2 regions of the Pandoraea apista genome follow, and region 2 is predicted to be linked to the other one. Evidence: predicted binding sites of a transcription regulator. Region 2 holds the regulator's gene; the other holds the start of a gene.

Region 1 (3,405 bases), 270 kb from region 2:
CGCCCCACCCAGCGGAATGGTGACGCCGGGCTGGATATCCGGGTTGCCGGCCTTGCCGATGCCCCAGATGCGGCCGTCCTTGAGTCCGATGTCGGCTTTGACGATGCCCCAGTGATCGACGATGACGGCGTTGGTGATGACGGTGTCGACCACATCGGCGCGCGTGCGTTGCGATTGGCCCATGCCGTCGCGAATGACTTTGCCGCCGCCAAACTTCACTTCTTCGCCGTAGATTGTGTAATCGCGCTCGATCTCGATGATGAGTTCGGTATCGGCTAGCCGCAGGCGATCGCCCGTCGTCGGGCCGAACATTTCCGCATAAGCGCGGCGTGAAATTTTCATAGCGCCCCCATGACACGACCGGCGAAACCGAAGACGCGGCGATCACCTGCCAACGCGACCAGCTCGACTGTCCGTTGCTGCCCCGGCTCGAAGCGGACTGCCGTGCCGGCCGCAATGTTCAGACGAAAGCCGCGCGCCGCCTCGCGGTCGAATTGCAAGGCGTCGTTGACTTCATAGAAGTGGAAGTGCGAACCGATCTGGATCGGACGGTCGCCGGTGTTGGCGACGGTCACACTGACGGTCGGACGACCCTCGTTCAGCGTGATCTCACCTGCGGCGGGCAGCAGTTCTCCGGGAATCATGCGCGTCTCCGAAAAGGCGTGACGGGGACTCAGGCCGCCGCAGCGAGCAGCGACACGCCGTACGCCAGCACACCGGCGCCCAGCAAACGCGGGACCCACACGCTGCGATGGCGCAACGCAACGCCCGCCGCAATGCCAATGCCGTGCAGCATGCCGGTCGCGACCAGGAAGCCCGCCATGTAGTGCAATGCGCTCGCTTCGTCCGGCAATTCCGCGCCGTGAGCGAAGCCGTGGAAGACCGCGAAGGCGCCTACGATGGCAGCACCTGCCCAGCCCGGCAACTTCGCGCGCGTGGCGAGCATCAGGCCGAGCACGAGGAGCGAGACGGCAATCATCGGCTCCACGCCCGGTAGCGAAAACCAGTGCGACATGCCGAGCAGGCCACCCGCCGCAAGCATGGCGACGAAAGCCACCGGGGCAAGCCAGACGCGTCTGGACGTGAGCGAACTCCACAGCCCGACGACGATCATGGCGCAAAGGTGATCGGCGCCGGTCAGCGGATGCAGGAAGCCAGCGGCGAAGCTGCTGGCGGCGTCGTGACCCGGATGGCCGGGGTGCGCGAGCGCAACGCCGGAAGCCGCGAGCAGCGCCAGGCCGGTCGCGGCCCGAACCACGCGCCGACGCGTGCGGCCGGTGGCATGAGCGCAAGGGCGGGCGTGGGCGGAAGCCGTTAGCGAAGTGGCGGACACTTCGCCGGCATCATGAGTATCGAGGAGGCGGTCCACTGACATGAGACGTCCTTTGGGTGTTGTTGTCGACGACGAAAAACGGAGATGAATCGAAACCGGATCGCAGACGATCGGGGGCAACCGGGAGTGCCCGCGATCGCTTGCGTCTCAGGGAATCGGGTGATGCACGGTGACGAGCTTGGTGCCGTCCGGAAAGGTGGCTTCCACCTGAATGTCGGGAATCATTTCCGGCACGCCGTCCATGACGTCGTCGCGCGTGAGCAGCGTGGTGCCGTAGTGCATCAGGTCGGCCACGGTGCGTCCATCGCGCGCGGCTTCCATGAGGGCGGCGCTGATGAAGGCCACGGCCTCCGGATAGTTGAGCTTCAGGCCGCGGGCACGCCGGCGTTCGGCGAGCAGTGCGGCGGTGAAAATGAGCAACTTGTCTTTTTCGCGCGGAGTGAGCTTCATCGTGACGAAGAAATTTCAATGCGAGGGGTTCATGGGGATAACGCCGCTGCCGCACATCATAGGCGCGTGCTCACGTGCGCGCCACTGGGTTTTGCGGTCGGCCCCGCGCGCACCGGCATTGTGCGGCGCAACGTCACGAAGGACGTCGTTGGCCGGCGTTTTCATTGGCAGATGAACCGCTGCAATTCCGGCGTGGCCGGCTGTGTAAAGAGCTGTTCGGGCTCGCCCGATTCCCAGATCTTGCCCTGATGCATAAACACTACGCGATCCGATACATGACGCGCGAAGCGCATCTCGTGCGTGACGAGTATCAGTGTCATCCCTTCGGCAGCAAGGTCTTCCAGCACTTTGAGCACTTCGGCGACCAGTTCGGGGTCGAGCGCCGAGGTGATCTCGTCGCACAGCAACACGGCGGGGTTCATGGCGAGTGAGCGTGCGATCGCCACTCGCTGCTGTTGCCCCCCGGAGAGCTGCGACGGGTAGCTATCGAACTTGTCGGCCAGCCCCACTTTGGCCAGCATGGCGCGAGCGATTTCGCGCGCGTCGGCGCTAGAAGTCTTCTTCACCACCTTTTGCGCGAGCATCACGTTCTCACCGGCCGACAGATGCGGAAACAGGTTGTATTGCTGGAACACCATGCCGACTTTCAGACGCAGCGCGCGCAGGTCGGTGTCGCGTGCGCCGACGTGAACACCGTCCACGGCGACGCTGCCCGCGTCGAACCGTTCAAGGCCGTTGAGCGTGCGCAGCAACGTGCTTTTGCCCGAGCCGCTCTTGCCGATGATCGAGACGACCTGACCGCGCTCGACATCCATGTCGATGCCCTTGAGCACCGGGTTCTCGCCGAAGCGTTTTTGCATGCCCCTGACTTCAATGAGCGACATGGAGTTTCCTTTCAAGATGACGCGCCCACAGCGACAGCGGATAGCAGGCGGCGAAGTAGAGCAGTGCAACGAGCCCGTACACGGTGAACGGCTGGAACGTCGCGTTGGTGAGCATGGTGCCGGTCTTGGTCAACTCGTCGAAGCCGATGATCGACGCGAGCGCCGTGCTTTTGACCACCTGCACTGAAAAGCCGACCGTCGGCGCAATGGCGATACGCAGCGCTTGCGGCAGGATCACGTGACGCAGTTGCTCGCCATAACGCATGGCGAGACTCGATGACGCTTCCCATTGACCATGCGGAATGGCGTCGACACAGCCGCGCCAGATTTCCGTCAGATAGGCGCTCGTGTAAAGCGTGAGGCAAACCGCGGCGGCCACCCACGGCGAGACATCCAGGCCGAGCAGCGGCAGACCGAAGAAGACCAGGAACAACTGCATGAGCAGCGGCGTGCCCTGGAAGACTTCGATGTACAGCGCCACAGCGTTAGCCGCCCACTGCACGCGGCCCACGCGCACCACGAGCAGCAGCAGCGCCACCAACCCGCCAAACACGAAAGCGATGGCCGAAAGTGCGAGCGTCCAGCGCCCGGCCAGCAATAGCCCGTACAACATGTCCCACGCCGAGAATTCGGTCATCGCGCACCTCCGCGGAGCTTGACCGTGCCGCGAAAGAGCCGGCGCGCACAACGCATCAGCACGCGACGCAGCGCAATCGCCAGCACGAGATACAGCGCGGT
Region 2 (3,405 bases):
CGGAAAAACCACGTCGTTCTACATGATCGTGGGGCTCGTACCAGCCGACGACGGCGAGATTCAGCTTGACGGCAATCTGATCAGCGAACTGCCGATTCACGAGCGCGCCCGCATGGGGGTCTCGTATCTGCCGCAGGAAGCGTCGGTCTTTCGTAAGCTCACGGTGGAAGACAACATTCGCGCCGTGCTCGAATTGCAGCTCGATGCGCAGGGAAAACCCCTCAAGCGCGACGAAATCGACCGCCGCATCGAAGCGCTGCTCGACGAGTTGCAGGTGAGCCATCTGCGCGAGAATCCGGCAATGTCGCTCTCTGGCGGCGAGCGCCGCCGCGTGGAAATCGCCCGTGCACTGGCCACGCAGCCGCGCTTTATTTTGCTCGACGAACCGTTTGCGGGCGTTGATCCGATCGCCGTGCTGGAAATTCAGCGCATCGTGCGCTTCCTGAAAGACCGTGGCATCGGTGTCCTGATTACCGACCACAACGTGCGCGAGACGCTGGGTATCTGCGATCACGCCTACATCATCAGCGAAGGCTCTGTGCTCGCCGCCGGCACGCCTGACCAGATCGTGGCCGACGAAAGCGTCCGCCGCGTGTATCTGGGCGAAAATTTCCGGATGTAAAGCTAATTTTTCGCATGTAAACCCTGCCTCCGATAGGGCGCAGGGCCGGTTCCGCTGGCGTGACAAAGCCTCTACAATAAAGGCGAGACACGCTATGAAACCGACTCTTCAACTCCGCACCTCGCAGCACCTGACCCTCACGCCGCAGTTGCAGCAATCGATCCGGTTGTTGCAACTGTCTACGCTCGAACTTCAGCAGGAAGTCGAGCACGCCCTCACCCAGAACCCGATGCTCGAACGCGAGGACGATTGGCTCGCGGGCTCGGTACGTGTGGGCACGGACGGGTCGCTGCGCAACGAGCGGGCAACGTCGGTCAGCAGCACGAACGACGGCGCCGAGTCCGCCAACGGCCGTGACGAAGCCCGCGAACTCGACGGCGAGACCCGGTTCGACGACAACTCGCAAGACAATGGCGGCGACTGGAGCCTGAACGACTTCGCCCGCTCCGGCAGCACCTCGGACGACGACGACAACGCGCGTCCGCAGCTGCACGTCGACCATCCCAACCTTCGCGAACACCTGCTGGCGCAGTTGCGCCTGACCAAGGCCGGTCCGCGCGACCGTGCGCTGGTGGCGTTCCTGATCGAATCGCTCGACGAAGACGGCTATCTCGGCACCACGCTCGAAGAAATCGAGGCAGAAATGCCCGAAGAACTGGCGCTGGAGACCGAGGAAATCAACGCCGCGCTCGCGCTGCTGCAAAGCTTCGACCCGGCGGGTGTGGGCGCCCGCAGCCCGGCCGAATGCCTTCGCCTGCAACTCCAGCGCCTGCCTGCGAGCAGCGTTCGCACGCTCTCGCTGCGCATCGTGAGCGATCACCTGGAACTGCTCGCCGCACGCGATTACACCCGTCTGCGCCGCGTGCTGGGGGCGAGCGAAGACGGCTTGCGTGCCGCCCATCAACTGATTCGTTCGCTCGATCCGTTCCCCGGTGCCGCGTATGGCACGCCGCAGGCCGATTACGTCGTGCCCGATGTGCTCGTGCGCAGACAGGGCAGCGGCTGGACCGCCGAGCTCAATCCCGACGTCATGCCGCGCCTGCGCATCAACGAGATGTACGCGCGCATTCTGCGCAATAACCGCAACGACCCGGGTACCGGCAACTTGCAACAACAACTTCAGGAAGCCCGCTGGCTGATCAAAAACATCCAGCAGCGCTTCGATACGATCCTGCGCGTGGCGCAAGCGATCGTCGAGCGTCAAAAGAACTTCTTCACGCATGGCGAAATCGGCATGCGGCCCTTGGTTTTACGCGAGATTGCTGATACGCTGGGTTTACACGAATCCACGATTTCACGCGTGACCACCAGTAAGTACATGCTCACTCCATTTGGAACGTTTGAGCTGAAGTACTTCTTTGGTTCACATGTGGCAACGGAAGCCGGGGGCGCAGCGTCATCGACCGCCATCCGCGCACTCATCAAGCAACTCATAGGAGCAGAAGACCCGCAGAGCCCCCTTTCCGACAGCCGTATCGCGGAACTGCTGGCAGAGCAAGGGTTCGTGGTGGCGCGGCGCACCGTCGCGAAATACCGCGAGGCCATGCGAATTCCGGCAGTGAACTTGCGCAAATCTTTGTAGGACAGTCCTGGTGCGCCATGTTGGCTCGCTGGGGCATAACGCCGCAGTGCGACATTGCGTCACGTCAATGGCTCGCACTCCCGCTAGCCAGCGTCGTTCATGACGCGGCCTGCACTTCGGCATTTCAGCAAGGAGAGCAGCTATGAATCTGAAGATCAGTGGACATCACCTCGAACTCACGCCGTCACTGCGCGAATTTGTCGTCAACAAGCTCGAGCGCGTGTTGAGGCATTTCGACCAGCTTATCGGTGCCGAGGTGATCCTATCTGTCGACAAGACCAAGGAGAAGGCCGGACGCCAGATTGCTAGCGTCACCGTGTATCTCAAGGGCAAGGAAATTTTCGTCGAGAAGTGTGACGAGAATATGTATGCCGCCATCGACAAGCTGATCGACATGCTCGACCGCAAGGTAATGCAATACAAGGACAAGGTTCAGGATCACGGGCGCGAAGCCCTCAAGCACCAGCAACCTCCCGAGGCGGAACCGCTGCAATGAGTCTGTCCGGGCGTGGTAGTCGCATCGACTGACAGCCACGTGAATTCGCACGGAACCACCCGAGCGCACACACGTCTGCCATAAGTCTGGCATCACCCACCGCGGGGCCGTTGAACGGCCCCTTTTGTATGGTTCCGCCCAGTTCCGTGGATTGCCGCGGGCACCACGGCGGGTGGTCTATAATGCGAGGTCAATCGGGGGTTGGAGGGCGACTAAGCGTTCGCCCGCATTACAAGATGAACCGTTTAGTCAAACTCTTACCTGCGTCCAACATCCTGCTTGGACTGTCTGTCACCAGCAAGAAGCGCGTCTTCGAGCAAGCCGGGCTTCTTTTCGAGAACAATGCCGGCCTGTCGCGCGCGCTTGTGACCGACAATCTGTTCGCACGCGAGCGTCTGGGCTCGACCGGACTGGGTGAAGGCGTGGCCATTCCGCATGGCCGTATCAAGGGCCTGAAGCATCCGATGGCAGCCTTCGTGCGTCTCGATGACCCCATTCCCTTCGAAGCACCCGACAGTCAGCCGGTGTCCCTGCTGTTCTTTCTGCTCGTACCGGAGCAGGCAACGCAGCAACATCTCGAGATTCTCTCCGAAATTGCCCAGTTGCTCTCCGATCGCACGATGCGGGAGACCTTGACCCATGCGCCGAGTGCCGACGAGATTCACGCCGCACTCGCCAACTGGCAGCCCTGAGCCGGCGCTTGCG

The links. Region 2 encodes sigma-54, which starts transcription at its own class of promoters, with help from an activator protein. Its sites were predicted from a motif close to TGGCANGNAANCTGCTTT; they were not measured.
Region 1: a site for sigma-54 is predicted at 1,790-1,807, ahead of AT395_RS23560 (urease subunit gamma). Genes of this name have one in related genera too.

What each region holds. Positions count from the first base shown of each region.
Region 1 covers NZ_CP013481.2:5,202,448-5,205,852, reverse strand. The annotation lists gene ureC (urease subunit alpha) at 1-342, opposite strand, end outside; gene AT395_RS23570 (urease subunit beta) at 339-644, opposite strand; gene AT395_RS23565 (HupE/UreJ family protein) at 674-1,258, opposite strand; gene AT395_RS23560 (urease subunit gamma) at 1,481-1,783, opposite strand; gene AT395_RS23555 (amino acid ABC transporter ATP-binding protein) at 1,945-2,667, opposite strand; gene AT395_RS23550 (amino acid ABC transporter permease) at 2,654-3,304, opposite strand; gene AT395_RS23545 (amino acid ABC transporter permease) at 3,301-3,405, opposite strand, start outside.
Region 2 covers NZ_CP013481.2:4,928,225-4,931,629, forward strand. The annotation lists gene lptB (LPS export ABC transporter ATP-binding protein) at 1-622, shown strand, start outside; gene AT395_RS22230 (RNA polymerase factor sigma-54) at 717-2,204, shown strand; gene hpf (ribosome hibernation-promoting factor, HPF/YfiA family) at 2,347-2,700, shown strand; gene ptsN (PTS IIA-like nitrogen regulatory protein PtsN) at 2,937-3,392, shown strand.